Regions from separate parts of the Cupriavidus sp. C1SS-2L genome, predicted to be linked through region 2. Evidence: predicted binding sites of a transcription regulator. Region 2 holds the regulator's gene; the other holds the start of a gene.
The links. The regulator sigma-54, encoded in region 2, starts transcription at its own class of promoters, with help from an activator protein. The targets are predictions, from matches to a motif close to TGGCANGNAANCTGCTTT.
Positions count from the first base shown of each region.

Region 1 (8,096 bases), 1.6 Mb from region 2:
TGCAGCACGCAGTTCATCACCATCGGGTAATCGTGCGCCTTGATCAGCCTTGCCACGCGCTGCTTCAGGTCGAAGGTGCGCGTACTGGAGAGGAAGTCGTTGAGCTCGCGAGTGGAGTCCTGGAAGGACAGCTGGATATGGTCCAGCCCCGCTTCGCGTAGCGCAGCGAGCCTCGCGTCGGTCAGGCCCACACCAGAAGTAATGAGGTTTGTATAGAAGCCGAGCCCATGCGCATGCCGCACCAGCGTTTCCAGGTCCTTGCGCAGCAGCGGCTCGCCGCCGGACAGCCCGAGTTGCACCGCGCCCAGCGCTCGGGCTTGCGTGAATACATCGCACCATTGCCCGGTGCCGAGTTGGGCCGTGTGCCGGGCATAGTCCACCGGGTTGGAGCAGAACGCGCAGTGCAGCGGGCAGCGGTAGGTCAGCTCGGCCAGCAGCCACAGCGGCGGGCCTGGCCGTTCGGCGGCACGGGGCTCAGACAAGCCAGCCGCGTTCGGTCGCATGTTTGACAAAGGCGTGTACCTCCGGGGCGATGCCCTGCACGCTGAATGCGGCCTGCAGGTCGTCAATCATCATGTCCAGCGTATGACAACCGTCGCAGCGCTGCAGGATGGCGGCGGCGCTGTCGTTGAGGGTCACCATGCCTTCGGGGTAGAGCAGCACCCAGCTCTGCTGGGCCTCTTCCCACTGCAGGCGGAAAGTCCGGTGCAGGACCGGACGGGCGAGGTCTGGCGGATCGGTCGTCATGGGTTGGCTAGCTGGATGGCATCGAGCATCGACCACAGCACGTCGAGCTTGAATTGCAGGATATCGAGCGCGCGTTGCTGTTGCTCCGGTGTACGGAAGTAGCCCAGCGTCACGCGCAGGCCGTGCTCGACGTCGCGCTGCGCGAGCGGGATGCGCGAGCGAAAGTAATCGAGCCCGGCGGCCTCGATCCACGAGTAATGCGTGGGCCAGCCCGCGAGCCGCTCCTTGTGGATCTCCGGGGCAAACATCTCGGTGAGCGAGGAGCACACGGCTTCCTGCCACGGCGCTCGCCGCGCAAAGTTGACATAGGCGTCGACGGCAAAGCGCACCCCTGGGAGCACGTGGCGATGGTCAAGCAATGCCGCGCGCTCCAGCCCTGTGGCTTCGCCCAGCCGCAGCCAGGCTTCAATGCCACCGGGCTGGGTGTCAGTCCCGTCGTGGTCCAGGATGCGTACCACCCACTCGCGGCGCGTGTCGCGCTCGGGGCAGTTGGCAAGGATGGCGGCGTCCTTCAGCGGGATATTGGCCTGGTAGTAGAAGCGGTTGGCGACCCAGGCGCGGATCTGTCCCGGCGAACACAATCCGGCCGCCATGCGCTGGTTGAACGGGTGATGAATGTGGTAGCCGGTTTCTTTGGCGCGCAGCCGCGCTTCGAACTCCGCGGGACCCGATGCGGTGGAATATGTCATAGCGTGATCTCCATGCCGTCGTACGCCACCTCGATGCCGTGCCGCGCCAGCACCGCGTGCTCCGGCGAGTCTTCCACCAGCACGGGATTGGTATTGTTGATGTGGATAAGGATCTTGCGGCTCGCGGGCAGCCGGTCGAGGATTTCGATCATGCCACCCGGGCCAGACAGCGGGAGATGGCCCATATCGGCAGCAGCCTTCGTGGAGAAGCCGAGCGACCGCATCTCGTCCTCGCGCCAGAACGTGCCGTCGACCAGCACGACGTCGGCGCTGCGCAGTTCTGCGAAGACATGGTCGTCGACGCTGCCCAGGCCTGGCGCATAGAAGGCGCGGCGCCCGCTGTGGCGGTCTTCGATGCGCAGGCCGATGTTGTCGCCGAGGCGCGGCGCGTGGCGCCCCGGCGAATAGGGCGGCGCCTTGCTTTGCAATGGCACCGCGGTGAGCATGACGCCGTCCAGCGGCGGCACGGAGAACGGCGTGCCGTCGCAGGGCAAGGTATGCGTCTGCAAGCCGCAGTAGTGCGACAGCAAGCGGGTGAGCGGAAACGCGTTGCTCAGGTCGTCGAGCACTGCGGCCGTGGCAAACAGCGGCAAGGCCTGGCGATGCTCGCGCAGCATCAGCAGGCCGGTGACGTGGTCAATCTGCGCATCCATCAACAGCACCGCGGCGATTGCCGTATCGCGTGGCGAGCGGGCCGGCTGCAGCGCGGGCGTCTGGCGCAGTTGCTGCAGGATGTCGGGAGACGCGTTGACGAGTATCGAATCCGGTCCGTCGCCGGACAGCGCAATCGATGATTGCGTGCGCGGCGTGGCGTGTACGGTGCCGCGGCGCACGCCATCGCAGTTGTGGCAGTTGCAGTTCCACTGCGGAAAGCCGCCGCCGGCGGCCGATCCGAGTACGCGGATAGTTGTCATGGCGCGAGCGAGTCGAAGTGGGTCATCCAGGCGCGGGGCCGGCGTGCGGTTCCGGCATGCCGGAACCGCACGCCGGCACGCCGCCGCGTGCAGCAGGCTTCAGCGGTTGGCGATGTACATCGTGATTTCGAAGCCCAGCCGCAGCTCGGTATAGGCAGGCGTGGTCCAGTTCATGTCTCTCTCCTTGGTTGGCATCGTTGGTGAATATCGTCTTGGCGCGACAGCGGGGCTGCCGCGTTACCCAAAAGGCAACATCCATGCCCAGACGCATTTCCAACTTCCATCTGCGGTGAACTGTGACTGCGGGAAGCGCGGAGGCATGCGTGCGCTGCCGGACTGGGGGGAGAGATGGCTGGCGAGGGATGGCGACGTGGCCAATGCCTTTCAGTCGCGCGGCGGCGGCCAACACATGCTGCGACGCATCAGGCCATACGGTAAGCGTTTACCGCAAGCACGCAGTTGCGTGCTTGCTGTGTCACGACTGCTTCAGCGTGAGACACCTGTTCAGAAATGGGACACTGCTGTTTCGTGCCGTTCGGGATCAGCCTGGGGGTTGCGACAGCGCGCGCGCCTCTTCCATCTTTCGATAGACCGTGTTGCGCGATATCCCCAGCGCCTTGGCCGCCGCCGAGATATTGCCGTGGTGCGCATTCACCGCGGCGACGATGGCAAGCGCTTCGACCTCGGCGAGCCGCGTGGGCTGTGCGGCCCCCTGCCCGACGGGCAAAACCGCGGATACCGGCGCCGCCTGGGCCGCCGTCGTTGCTGCCTGCTGCTGGCGTTCGCGCAAGTCGTCCAGGAAGTCGTCGGGCAGGTGGTCTTCCGTGATCTCGGCTTCGCCTTCCGCCATCAGCCGCGCCGTGCGCAGCAGGTTGCCGAGCTGGCGCATATTGCCGGGCCAGTGATATCGCCGGAACAGTTCCATCACGGCATCGCTGATGCGAGGTGGCTCGCCGCTGGCATGGCCCTGGCTCTGATCCTGGCGCAGCAGCTTGCCCGCTACCACGTCGAGATCGCTGCGCTCGCGCAGGGCTGGCAGCCGCACCACAAGTCCGTTCAGGCGGTAGTACAGGTCTTCGCGGAACTGGGCGCTGGCGACCATCTCGCGCAAGTTTCGGTTGGTGGCGCACACCACCAGCACATCCACCTGGATCACCTTGCTGCTGCCCAGCGGCTGGACAGCGCGTTCTTGCAACGCGCGCAGCAAGCGTCCCTGAAGATGCAGCGGCATGTCGCCGATCTCGTCCAGGAACAGCGTGCCGCCGTTGGCCAGCAGCATCTTGCCGATGCCGCCTTTCTTGCGTGCGCCGGTGAAGGCGCCTTCCTCGTAACCGAACAGCTCCGATTCGATCAGGTTCTCCGGGATCGACGCGCAGTTCACCGCAATGAAGGGGCCCGCGTGGCGCGGGCTGTCGGCATGGATGGCGCGTGCCATGAGTTCCTTGCCCGTGCCGGTTTCACCCAGTACCATCACCGGGATGTCCTTGCCGATGACCTTGCGCAGCTTGCCGATCACGGTCCGGACCTGTGCGTCGCCCGTGTCCAGGTCAGCCAGCCCTTCGGGCTTGGCGGGGGCAGGGCAGAGTCGCCGCGGTGCCGCGACGGCATCTGGCGTGGTCGCGGGCACACCCGCGCCGGCCATCGAGGCGGGACTGGCTTTCCATTCCATGCGCGCGCTGACCTTGACGCCGCTGGGCAGTTGCAACTGCACGATACCAGCCGGCGCACCGCGCACGGCATCGAAGAACAGGGACAACGGCATCCCGAACAGCGAAGAGAAGGTATGCGCCTGCAGCGCCTTGTTGGTCAGGCCCAGCTGGAAATGTCCGCTGCGGTTCGACGACAGGAAACGCCCGCCGGGCGTGAAAGAGACGATACCTTCCACGAGCGTGCCCAGGAACTCCGCGCGCGAATGAAAGTGGATGCAGACCATGTCGCGGAACGCGCTGCCGAACAGCTGGTTTTCGATCATCTGTGCCGACATCCGCACCAGCGCCATGGTGTGCTTGTGAAAGCCACGCTGGTCGCCCGTCACATCGAGCGCCCCGACCGTCTTGCCATAGGCGTCAAGGATGGTCATGCACGAGCAGGTCAGAAACTGGTTGGCCTCCAGGAAGTGGTCCGCGCCGTGGACCAGAGTGGCGCGGTTCTCGGCCAGCGCGGTGCCAATGGCGTTGGTGCCGCGGCTTTCCTCCGACCAGTCGGCACCGGCACGCAACGCCACCTTGTCGGCCCGCGCGAGGAAATCGTCGTCGCCCAGCGAGTGCAGGATCAGGCCGTCGGCGTCGGTCAGGATCACCATGCTCTGCGTGTTCACGATCTGGTCGTAGAGCGTTTCCATTACCGGCAGCGCGTAGGTGAACAGCGACTGGCTGCGTTCGATGCGCGTCTTCAGCTCGCTTTGGAGCACCGGGCAGAAGTCCGGCGACTCGTACGGGCGCAGGCCATAGGAGGCGGAACGCTGGTGGGCCTGCGCGATCAGTTCGGCGCGCTCGGGTTGGACAGCCCCGTCGCCCGTCTCGCCGGAGATGGCAGGGCGAGTGGGCTCCGCTGGGATGGTCATGTCTGGGTCTCCTATGAATTCGCCCGCGATCTTTTGCGCGGGTCGCTGCCGGCCTTCATCGCCGTCGCCGGGCAGGCCGTCGACAGTGTGGCGCCATGAAGCAAAACGCTTGCCAGAGTGTGGCATTCCGGGACACCGCTGGGGCGATGGTGCGCCGCACACGCCGCCGCGAAGCCCCGGAAAGCCTGCTGCAACGCCGTGCAGTGCCCGTTCCGGCCCGCTGGTATGTCTCTTGCGGAAATGATGGCAAACAAAAATCCCATCCACAACTGTAGGAGACACTCATGAGAACGCAGCGCCGCCTGCTTGCCTTGTTTTCGCTCTGCGCCATGCTGAGCGCTGTCCCGGCCGGGACAGTCTGGGCCCATGGCGATGTTACGCCGCAAGCCGTCGACACCAAATCCTTGCCGCAGCTCGGCGACGAATGGCGCCCGGACAACCCCTATCGCGCCGGCAACGAACAGCAGGAAGCCCAGCGTATCGGCAGCTCGGCCTACAACCAGAACTGCGCGCGCTGCCACGGCCTGGAAGCGGTGTCCGGCGGCATCGCGCCTGACCTGCGCAAGCTCGACGGCGATTGCGTGTCTCTCGCCGATGCCAAGAAGAAACAGGCCTGCATGACCGAGATCTCGCAGTACTTCACCACCACCGTGCGCAAGGGCCGCACTCGCGACGGCCGTGTCTACATGCCGCCGTTCGATGGCGTGCTGAGCCAGGAAGCGGTGTGGGCCATCAAGACCTATCTGGAATCGCGGCACGAGTGAAGCGGTCCCGTTCGGCACGCCAGATCTTCCTCTCACCCTTGTTGTATTCCGCGTTCAGGAGAGACTCCATGTCCCCGATGCATTGTCCGCCTGCTGCCTCGCCGGCCAGCAGTGCCCGGCGCCGGCTGTGCGGCGCCTTGCTGGCCGCAGGCGCGCTGCTCGGCACCCGGCCGGCGCTGGCAGACCTGGCCCGGATCCGCCAGAACGGCACGCTGAAGGTAGCGGTCTACAAGGGCTTGCCGCCGTTCTCGGCGGTGGCAGGCAGCCAGTACACCGGCATCGATGTCGCGCTGGCCAAGGCCCTGGCCAGCGAATTGGGATTGCAGGTGTCGCTGTTGCCCTTCGATGCCGACGACGACATGTCCGACGATCTGCGGTCGATGGTATGGCGCGGCCATTACCTCGGCTACGGGCCGGCGGACGTAATGCTGCACGTGCCGGTCGACCGCACCTTCATGCGCGCCAACGAACAGGCCCTGATCTTTGCGCCGTACTACCGCGAGACTTTCGTGCTGGTGCGCGACCGCCAGCGCGTGCCGGACGTTCGTGGCCTCGAAGACCTGGCCGGCCAGCCTACCGGTGCCGCCGCCGGTTCGGGCGGCGCCAGCGCCTTGCTGTCGGGCGCCGGCGGCGCCTTGCGCGACAAGGTGAAGATCTACCCCGAAGGCGAGGACGCCTTGCGCGCGCTTTTTTCTGGTGAGATCGCTGCAGTCGTGGTGACCCGCGCGCAGTACGAGAGCGCGCTGAAAGCCGCGGGTCAGTCGGCCACGCGCTTCGCCACGGCGGACATCAGTTCACCGCTGTTGCCGCCGCGCGGATGGGCCATCGGCATGGCCATCAAGGCTGGGGACAAGGCCTTGGCTGAATCGCTGGAAAACGCGCTCGACGCGGTGCGGCGCAAGGGCGAACTGGCCCGCATCTTTGCCAGCCACGGGGTAACGATGCAGGAGCCATAAGGAAATGAGCGGGGAAGAGGGCGGCCCAGGGCCTTACTGCCGAGGCCGCCACACCTTACTTCAACAGTTTGCTGAAGTCCCGATCGAGCCTGGCCAATGACGCATCGATAGAACCGCGCGTTGCCTTGATCCAGGCCTCCTGTTGCGCGATTTTCTGGTCCTCCTCTTTCAGCATGCGCGCCATCTCTGCGGGCTGAGGGCCGCCGCTCGTGACACGGTGGTTGACGATCGCCACCGGATCCAGCGCCGCACGGAATTCGGCCTCGCTCATCGGGAAATCCGTGGTGCTGCTGTAGCTGCGTACCGACTCGGCATAGATGCGCCGCGCCTCGGCGTAGGGAAATGCGCTCGGGCGGATGTCATGCGCCTTCGCGTACTCGACCAGCTCCGACGCGAAATGATGGCCGACGCGGAACGGCAGCTTGTACTTGCGCATCAGTTCATCGGCCAGTTCCTGCGATGCAGTCCAGTCGCTGTCCAGCTCCTCCAATGCCCGCTTCGGATCGATGACGAGCGCTTGCATGATCTTGTCCCAGCCCTGCAGTACGCGGATCGCGCTATCGACCATCTCGCCGTTGACGACGGCATCCTTGGCGTCCGACATGCCCGGCGGCAGGTTGTGGGCCCGCATCACCGGCCCCATCGCCAGCGTCAGTGCGGTCGACGCGCGCTCCCGCGTGGAATTCAGCAGTCCGGGGTTTTGCTTCTGCGGCATCGCGCTCGATACATAGGTATTGCCGCCGCCTTCGCGCAGGAGAATCCACGGACGCGGCTGGGCATACTGCGTCATCACATCTTCGATGAAGCTGCCGGCGTGCAGGCCGATGCTGGTTACGATCGACGCCACCTCGACCGGCAGGTCCACGGCGCTGATCTGCGACGCGTCATAAGCGTTGTCGACGAGCGCGGAGAAACCAAGGTAGCTCGCCATCCGCGTACGGTTCAGCGGCCAGCCGGTGCCATTGAGCACAGTCGTGCCCATCGGCGAGCGGTCGATGCGGCGATAGGCTTCGCGCAGCCGCTCGGCATCGCGGTCGAGCCCGGCGGTAATGCCGAGCAGGTAATGCCCGTAGCTGTTCGGCTGCGCGGCTACGCCGTTGGTGTAGTTGGGCACGACGGTGCCGGCATGCTGCCTGGCCAGTCCGACGATCGTGGCGGAGGTCTTGTTGAGCTGGTCGGCCAGTGCCAGGACCTTCTCGCGCAGCATCGCCGCGCGGACCGTGGCCAGCATGTCCTGGCTGGAGCGGCCGGCGTGCAGCAGCGTGACTTCCTGGCCTGCGGCCTGGATCATCAGCGGCTCGAACGTAATGACGGTCGACGGGCGTTTGCCGCCGGGCTTGTCGCCGTTCGCGAGCACGGTGGCAATGCCCCCGGCAACTTTCGGTGCCAGTGACTTGTCCAGCAGGCCTTCGTCGGTGTTGATGACGGCCGATGCCTTGTTGATCTCGCCAAGCCAGTAGAAG
Region 1 covers NZ_CP172708.1:1,970,944-1,979,039, reverse strand. The annotation lists gene pqqE (pyrroloquinoline quinone biosynthesis protein PqqE) at 1-503, opposite strand, end outside; gene pqqD (pyrroloquinoline quinone biosynthesis peptide chaperone PqqD) at 475-747, opposite strand; gene pqqC (pyrroloquinoline-quinone synthase PqqC) at 744-1,436, opposite strand; gene pqqB (pyrroloquinoline quinone biosynthesis protein PqqB) at 1,433-2,350, opposite strand; gene pqqA (pyrroloquinoline quinone precursor peptide PqqA) at 2,450-2,524, opposite strand; gene ACIGJG_RS09185 (sigma-54-dependent Fis family transcriptional regulator) at 2,892-4,913, opposite strand; gene pedF (cytochrome c-550 PedF) at 5,198-5,677, shown strand; gene ACIGJG_RS09175 (substrate-binding periplasmic protein) at 5,746-6,633, shown strand; gene ACIGJG_RS09170 (argininosuccinate lyase) at 6,689-8,096, opposite strand, start outside.
Region 1: a site for sigma-54 is predicted at 2,596-2,613, ahead of pqqA (pyrroloquinoline quinone precursor peptide PqqA). Genes of this name have one in related genera too.

Region 2 (8,096 bases):
CCGTCCCGCCCACTGCCAATGCCTCTGCCGTGCCGTCCGTCATCCACGTTCCTGCCGATTTCGGCGCACGCGTGGTCGAATGGCAGCGCGTGCACGGCCGGCATGACCTGCCGTGGCAGAACACGCGCGACGCGTACCGGATCTGGCTGTCGGAGATCATGCTGCAGCAGACCCAGGTCAGCGCGGTGATCGATTACTTCCAGCGCTTCATCACGCAACTGCCCACGGTGCAGGCGCTGGCCGCCGCGCCCGCCGACCAGGTGATGGCGCTGTGGGCGGGGCTGGGCTACTACTCGCGCGCGCGCAACCTGCACCGCTGCGCGATGCAGGTCGTCAGCGAGCATGGGGGTCGTTTTCCGCCCGATCCCGCAGTACTGGCCACGCTGCCGGGCATTGGCCGATCGACGGCCGCGGCCGTTGCGGCGTTCAGTGCGGGCGTGCGCTCGCCGATTCTCGACGGCAACGTCAAGCGCGTATTCGCGCGCTTCTTCGGCATCCATGGGCACCCCGGCGAACGTGCGATCGAGAACCGCATGTGGGAGCTGGCTGACGCCGCGTTGCCCGCCCCGGGCCCGCACCAGGCCGACGACATGGTGGCCTACACGCAGGGCCTGATGGACCTTGGGGCTACCGTGTGTTCGCGCGGCAAGCCCGCCTGCCTGTCCGATGCCGCGGCCTGCCCGTTGTCGTCGGACTGCGTGGCGCGGCGCGATGGCCTGACCGCGACGCTGCCCACGCCCAAGCCGCGCTCGCCGGTGCCCGAGCGCAGCACCGTGATGGTCATGGTGCGTCACGGACGCGACGTGCTGCTGCAGCTTCGGCCTGACAGCGGCGTCTGGGGCGGCCTGTGGAGCCTGCCCGAGATGCCTGTCGCCACGGTGCCGTTCGACGCGGAACTCGCCGAGCAGGATGCGCTGGGTTACGCGCGTGCGTTTGGGGAACCGTCGCGCGCGGACATGACCGGCGAACTGGTCCACGTCTTCACGCATTTCCGTCTACTGATCCGCGCCATCCGCGTCGACATGAAAGGTCTGTTGCTGCGCGAGCCGGTCGACGGACCGGCGCAGCGCTGGATCTCGCTCGATGATCTCGATGCGCTCGGCACGCCGGCGCCCGTGCGCAAGTTGCTCGAAACGCAGGCCCGCGGCGGCCTGTTCTGAACCTCGAAAGGGGCGCAGCGAGCCCTACACCATGTGGTGCTGCCGCATGTAGCGGTGCACGATCTCGATGCGCATGCCCGCGTCGGGCAACGCCATCAGCATCTGCTTGGCCTTCATCGGCACGGGCAGCAGTTCGCACAGGCGGTTGGTGACCCAGCTTGGGTCGTCCCACTGATAGGGCTCGGCGAACGGCATGCGGTCAGGCTGCTCGGCATGCAGCCGCGTGACGATCCGTCGCAGCACCGACAGGCATTCACCCAGCAGTTCGAGCTTGCAGTCGATGATGTCGGCGGGTAGCAGTTCAGCGCTGGCGACGATCAGCCCGTCATCGCGGGTGCGGTGCTCGATCACACGGAAACGCTGGCGACCGCGCGTTTCGATCAGCAGCACGCCAAGCTGCTCCATATTGCAGTCGACGATCTCGGCAAGGCAACCGATCGATTCGGGCACGGTCTGCTGGCCTGTGCGTGCCACTTCCTCGCCGCTGGCGATCAGGCACACGCCGAACGGCGCCGCATCGCGCAGGCAGTTGCGCACCATGTCGACGTAGCGTTTCTCGAACACGCGCAGCGGCAGGCGGCCGTCCGGAAACAGCACCGTGTGCAGAGGGAAGAGAGGGAGGTCGTCCAGCGTCAGCGGCGTTGCGTCGGCGGGAACGGTGTGACGGAGAAGGTCTGTCGAGGACATGCGATGGCTGCCATTCCGCTAAATCGAGGGAACGGCCGCCAGATCGCATGCGGCGGCCGCCATGGCTGCCAGGGTCAGAGATGCCTGGCGGCACCGGCGGACTGCGCAGCGGACTACGTTGCCGGCGCGAGCTCGCGGTGTCTCACCAGCACATTACCATGGGCCCGGAAATAGTTGGCAAGCCTTTCCGCAATATAGACCGAACGGTGCTGTCCGCCGGTGCAGCCGATCGCCACGGTCAGGTAGCTGCGATTGTCCGCAATGAAACTCGGCAGCCACTTTTCCACATAGGCGCGGATGTCTTCGGCCATGGCGAGCACCATCGGCTGCGCCTGCAGGAAATCGATCACGGGGCCGTCGCGGCCGGTCAGCGGGCGCAGCGCGAGGTCGTAGTACGGGTTGGGCAACGAGCGCACGTCGAACACGAGGTCGGCATCGCTGGGTACGCCGTGCTTGAAGCCGAACGATTCGAACAGCAGCGTTAGACGCTCGCTATCTTCGCGGATCAGTTCCTTGATCCAGCTGCGCAGCGTATTGGTGCGCACGTTGCTGGTGTCAATGCGGTGCGCGGACTCGGCCAGCGGGCTGAGCAGTTCGCGCTCCATCTCGATCGCTTCCATCAGGGCCCGGTCGTTGAACGCCGGTTCGCCGTCAGAGCCAGGCACGCCGTCAGTCAGGATCGACAGCGGGTGCCGGCGCCGCGTTTCCGAGTAGCGCTGCACCAGCGCGTCGGTGCTGGCCGTCAGGAACAGGACCTCGACCTGGTGCGTTTCGGCCAGTTCGCGGACCGTATCGGGCAGGTGTTCCAGCGATTCGCGGCTGCGGATGTCGGTGGCCACGCCCAGATGCGTGTAACCCTCGCTGGCGAGGTAGCGAGCCAGGTCGGGAATGAATTGAGCGGGCAGGTTATCGACGCAGTAAAAGCCTGCATCTTCAAGCACGTTCAGTGCGACGGATTTGCCGGAGCCGGAGATGCCGGTGATGAGAATGATGCGCATATCATCGGAAGGATAGCATCCGGCAAAGGCCTCGTCATGACAGCGCCCTGATGCAAACAAAAATGGCGAACCGCTCGGTTCGCCATGTCATCAGCGGGGGCTGAGGCTTACTTCGACAGGCATTCCTTCATGTACGCCTTGTACTCGTCGCCCTTCTTGCCCTTGCCTTCCTTGCTGCAGGCCGACATCTTTTCCTGCTGGCTCTTGGTCGGTTGCACGCCCTTGGCCGAGAGGCATTGCTTCATGAAGGCCTTGCGATCGTCGCCTTTCTTGTCGCCAGCCTGCTCGTTGCAGTCCTTCATCTTCTGCTGCTGCGCGGTGGGCGCCTTGGTGGCCGATGCCGGTACAGCCTTGTCTCCCGGGCCCGGTGCAGCCGGCATGGCGGGCGCGGCAGGCGTGGTTTGGGGTGCGGGCTGTGCCATTGCGCCAGTGGCCAGCAGCGGCGTCACCAGCACACACATCGCGATCAGTTTCTTCATGCTTGCTCTCCTGGCTGTGGGAAACTTCATGGCCACCTAATGCCAGCCAACGGCTGGTGCAGCGGCTCCGGACTGGGCTCGATGCCCATTACAGCACAAAACGAAGCATGTACCCACCGCGTTGACCGATTTGCCAACGTCGATGTAAGCAATTGAAAGCGAGTCGCGATGCCGGGTCAGAGCAGGCGGCCCTGGCCGCGCGAAACTGCGTCGGCCTGCATGGCAGCGCGCTGGCGGTCCATGAAGTCGCGCAGCGTGTCGATGCCGCGCAGGCGCAGGATCGTGTTGCGCACGGCAGCCTCGACCAGCACGGCGAGGTTTCGGCCGGCCGCGACCTGGATCTTGACCATGTGGATCGGCAGGCCAAGTACGTCGAGGTACTGCGAATCGAGCGGCAGACGTTCGAATTCGCCGTCGTTGCGGCGCACAAGCTGCACGACCAGCTTCATCTTCATTTTCCGACGCACGGCGGTTTCACCGAAGATGGTCTTGATGTCGAGCAGGCCCAGGCCGCGCACTTCCAGCAGGTTCTGGAGCAGCGGCGGGCAGCGTCCTTCGATGAAATCCGGCCCAAGGCGCACGAAATCCACGGCATCGTCGGCTACCAGTCCGTGGCCGCGCGAAATCAGTTCCAGGCCCAGTTCGCTCTTGCCCAGGCCCGACTCGCCCATGATCAGCACGCCCATGCCGAGAATGTCGAGAAACACGCCGTGCATGGTCACGCGCGGCGCGGAAATGCGCGACAGGTACAACCGCAGGTGGTCGATTACCGCTGCGGACGACACCGGCGTGGTGAACAGTGGCGTGGATGAACGCGTGCAGCGCAGTTCCAGGTCCGGCGGCGGCTCCATGCCGTCGGCCACAACGAGGAACGGCGGCTCCAGCAGGATCAGCTCGCCCATCTGGCGCTTGCGGGTTTCGTCGTCCAGGCGCTGGTAGTACGTGATTTCGGGCTTGCCGAGGACCTGGATCCGGTTCGGGTGGATCAGGTTCAGGTGGCCGACGAGGTCCGCGGCCGAGGTGGCCTCGCGGGCAAACTCCACGTCGAAGGCGCGGTCCGCACCTTCCAGGCCAGCCACCCACGAGAGTTTGATGTCGGCTGCGTTGTCGTCGAAGATCGACTGCGAGGTGACGCCGGTGAGTTCCATGCGGTATGACTTTCGGGGCGGGGGCAGTGCCGGGCTTTAGGGTCGTCCGGTCTGTTGCCAGCCCAGGGGAAGGGTCAGGGATGCCACTGTGTCAGTAGCTGATGCACTTCTTCGGGTGTGGCCAGCGTTGCGAGGCCTTCGCGCATGTCGCGATCGGACAGCAACTGCGCGATTTCCGAGAGGATCTCGAGATGCTGCTGCGTGGCCTGTTCCGGCACCAGCAGGAAGATCAGCAGCGAAACGGGTTTGCCGTCGGGTGATTCGAAAGGGATCGGCTCGGCCAACCGCATGAACGCGGCCAACGGCTGCTTCAGTCCCTTGATGCGCCCATGCGGAATGGCCACGCCTGCGCCAAGGCCGGTCGAACCGAGCGACTCGCGCGCAAACAGGTTGTCGGTCACGGTCGCCCGCGCCACGCCATGGTTGTTCTCGAAGAGGAGCCCGGCTTGCTCGAAGACACGCTTCTTGCTGGTGACGCTGACGTCGAGGTTGATGTTGCCGGGTGGCAGCAGTTTGGCCAAACGATTCATGGGCGATGCGAGGATTTCAGTTAGCAGGCAGATGGGACTGCTCGGCCGTGCAAGGCTGCGGGCCGCTTTATGGCGATACCATGGTTTGCCAGGCGTTTGGCCATTATAGAGCAGCGTCTCCCCTGACTTGTGCAACGCAGCGTCGGGCCTTGTGTATCCCTGTGCCGTGCTCGTGCCGCCGCACCGGGATAGGGCGCGCGCACAGGAGTCGCTACCGGCTATGTCTTAGAGAGCATACACCGCGCCGCGTCAGTTGCGAACACCTATGCCAGTAACCTGCACAGGATGGCCGCCAACAGACGCAAAAAAGCCGCGCTACATGGCGCGGCTTGCTTTTCTCAGTCCCTTTCAGCGGCCAGCCTTACGACCGGCAGGCATGATCATTGCTGCTGTAGTTGCGCTTCGGCCATCTGGTACTTGACCGCTTCGCGGTCGTGGCCTTGCACGCGATCCTTGTAGCGAAGCACCTGGCGGTCCAGCTTGTCGACAAGTGCGTCGATGGCCGCATACAGGTCTTCGTGATGGGCTTCAACAAAGATGTCCTTGCCCCGAAGGTGCAGATTGATTTCCGCGTACTGCCGCCTGTCCTTTTCCTTATGGTTATCGACTGAAAGTAGCACGCTAACGCCAATGACTTGATCGAAATGCCTGACGATACGCTCCAGCTTCGTTTCCACGTACTCACGCAGCGGAGGCGTGATGTCCAGGTGGTGTCCACTGATCTTGAAGTTCATAGCGCTTCTCCTTCTGAAAGAGCTGCACCAGGCAGGCGGTGCAACTCGGCTACAAAGTCTTGCGGAGATTGACAGCGGGGATCTTCAGGGCTTCGCGATACTTGGCGACGGTACGGCGCGCGACAACGAAGCCTTGTTCACCCAGCAATTCGGCAATTCGGCTGTCGGAAAGAGGACTCCTCGGGTCTTCGGCTCCTATAAGTTGCTTGATCAAGGCGCGGATCGCCGTTGATGAAGCCGCGCCACCGGTTTCGGTGGACACGTGGCTACCGAAGAAGTACTTCAGTTCGAAAGTACCCATCGGCGTTGCCATGTATTTATTGGTCGTCACCCGGGATATGGTTGACTCGTGTAATCCCAGTGTATCGGCAATCTCCCGCAAAACCAAGGGGCGCATCGCGATTTCGCCGTGCGTGAAAAAGTTCTTCTGACGTTCGACAATTGCCTGTGAAACTCGCAGGATTGTGTCGAACCTTTGCTGAATATTTTTGATCAGCCAACGTGCCTCCTGCAGCTTTTGCTGCAGCCCGGCAGCGCCGGATTCCCCCTTCGCTCCGCGCAGGATCTGCGCGTACATGTCGTTGATGCGCAGGCGGGGCATCACATCCGGGTTCAGCTGTGCAATCCAGCCGCTGCCGCTCTTGCGCACGAACACGTCGGGCACTACGAAATCCGCTTCAGGCCGGCTGTACGCATGCCCGGGATACGGCGCGAGCGAACGGATCAGTTCATGCGCGGCTTTTAGCGCCGCTTCGTCCACCTGCAGCGCTTTTTTCAGGCGCGTGTAGTCGCGCACCGCAAGCAATTCAAGATGATGCTGGACGATCGACAGCGCCAGTTCGCGCTGCGGGTGCTGCAGCCGGCGCAATTGCAGGCTCAGGCATTCGGCTGCATTGCGCGCGCCCACGCCCGCCGGGTCGAAGCTCTGCAGCAGCGTGAGCATGGCCTGGACTTCGTCGACTTCGAATTCGAGTTCCTCGGGCAGTTCCGAGCAGATCTCGTCGAGCGACGTGCTCAGGTAGCCGTCGTCATCGAGCGATTCGATCAGGAAGATCGCCAGCCCCTTGTCGCGCAGCGAAATCTTCAGCGGCGTGAGCTGTTCCATCAGATGTTCGCGCAGCGTGGGCTCGGCATCGCGCAGCTGCATGGGCGTCTTTTCGTCGTCCTCGCCCTGGGGGCGCCGCGCGAAATCGTCGAGGCTCCAGTCGCTGCCGTAGTCGTCACCGCCGCTGTCGGTGTAGTTCTCGTCATCGCTGCCGCGTGCGCTGTCGGCATTCGCTTCGCCATTGCCCTGCGGTTCGGCAGGAGCGGGAGCCGGGGCACTTTGCAGGTTGACCGAGCCATCTGCCGCTACGCGCAGCGGACTTTCGATCCAGTCGTTTTCGCGCTCCAGCAGCGGGTTCTCCGTGAGCGCCTGCTCGACTTCCTGTTGCAGTTCCAGCGTTGAGAGTTGCAGCAGTCGGATCGACTGCTGCAGTTGCGGCGTGAGTGCCAGATGCTGCGAAAGGCGGAGCTGGAGCGACGGTTTCATGCGACCTATTTTATGCGCATCTTTCCGATGTTGGAACGGAAATTGCTATCGCATGTGTCGCCTGATCGTCTCTTTCCCGGTGGCCGCGTGCCACCCCCGCTTCACATGCGGAAATTCTCGCCCAGGTAGACGCGCCGCACCGATTCGTTCGCGATGATGTCTTCAGGCTGGCCCGCCGCGAGCACGGTGCCTTCGCTGATGATGTACGCGTGGTCGCAGATGCCGAGCGTCTCGCGCACGTTGTGGTCGGTGATAAGCACGCCGATATTGCGTGCCTTCAGGAAGCTGACGATGCGCTGGATTTCGCCGACCGCGATCGGGTCCACGCCGGCGAACGGTTCGTCCAGCAGGATGAAGCGCGGCGACGATGCCAGCGCGCGCGCAATTTCAACGCGGCGGCGTTCGCCGCCCGACAGCGAAAGCGCCGGGTTGTTGCGCAAGTGGGCGATCTGCAGGTCGTCCAGCAGCGTATCGAGCCGCGCGTCGATCTCGGCCTTTGGCAGCGGCTTGCCGTTCACGACCTGGAGCTCCAGCACCGCGCGGATGTTCTCTTCGACATTCAGCTTGCGGAACACCGACGCTTCCTGCGGCAGGTAGGAAAGCCCCATGCGCGCGCGTTCGTGGATGGCCAGGCCGCTGATGTGCTGCCCGTCGAGCACGATATCGCCCTCGTCGAGCGCCACCAGGCCGACGATCATGTAGAACGACGTGGTCTTGCCGGCGCCATTCGGACCCAGCAGGCCCACGACCTCGCCGCTTTTCACGTCGAGCGACACGTCCTTGACCACCGTACGCGTCCCGTAGCGCTTCTTCAGGTGGCGCACGACCA
Region 2 covers NZ_CP172708.1:379,725-387,820, forward strand. The annotation lists gene mutY (A/G-specific adenine glycosylase) at 1-1,160, shown strand, start outside; gene ACIGJG_RS01780 (LON peptidase substrate-binding domain-containing protein) at 1,185-1,847, opposite strand; gene rapZ (RNase adapter RapZ) at 1,961-2,845, opposite strand; gene ACIGJG_RS01790 (PsiF family protein) at 2,953-3,324, opposite strand; gene hprK (HPr(Ser) kinase/phosphatase) at 3,501-4,472, opposite strand; gene ptsN (PTS IIA-like nitrogen regulatory protein PtsN) at 4,547-5,002, opposite strand; gene hpf (ribosome hibernation-promoting factor, HPF/YfiA family) at 5,383-5,736, opposite strand; gene ACIGJG_RS01810 (RNA polymerase factor sigma-54) at 5,786-7,267, opposite strand; gene lptB (LPS export ABC transporter ATP-binding protein) at 7,369-8,096, opposite strand, start outside.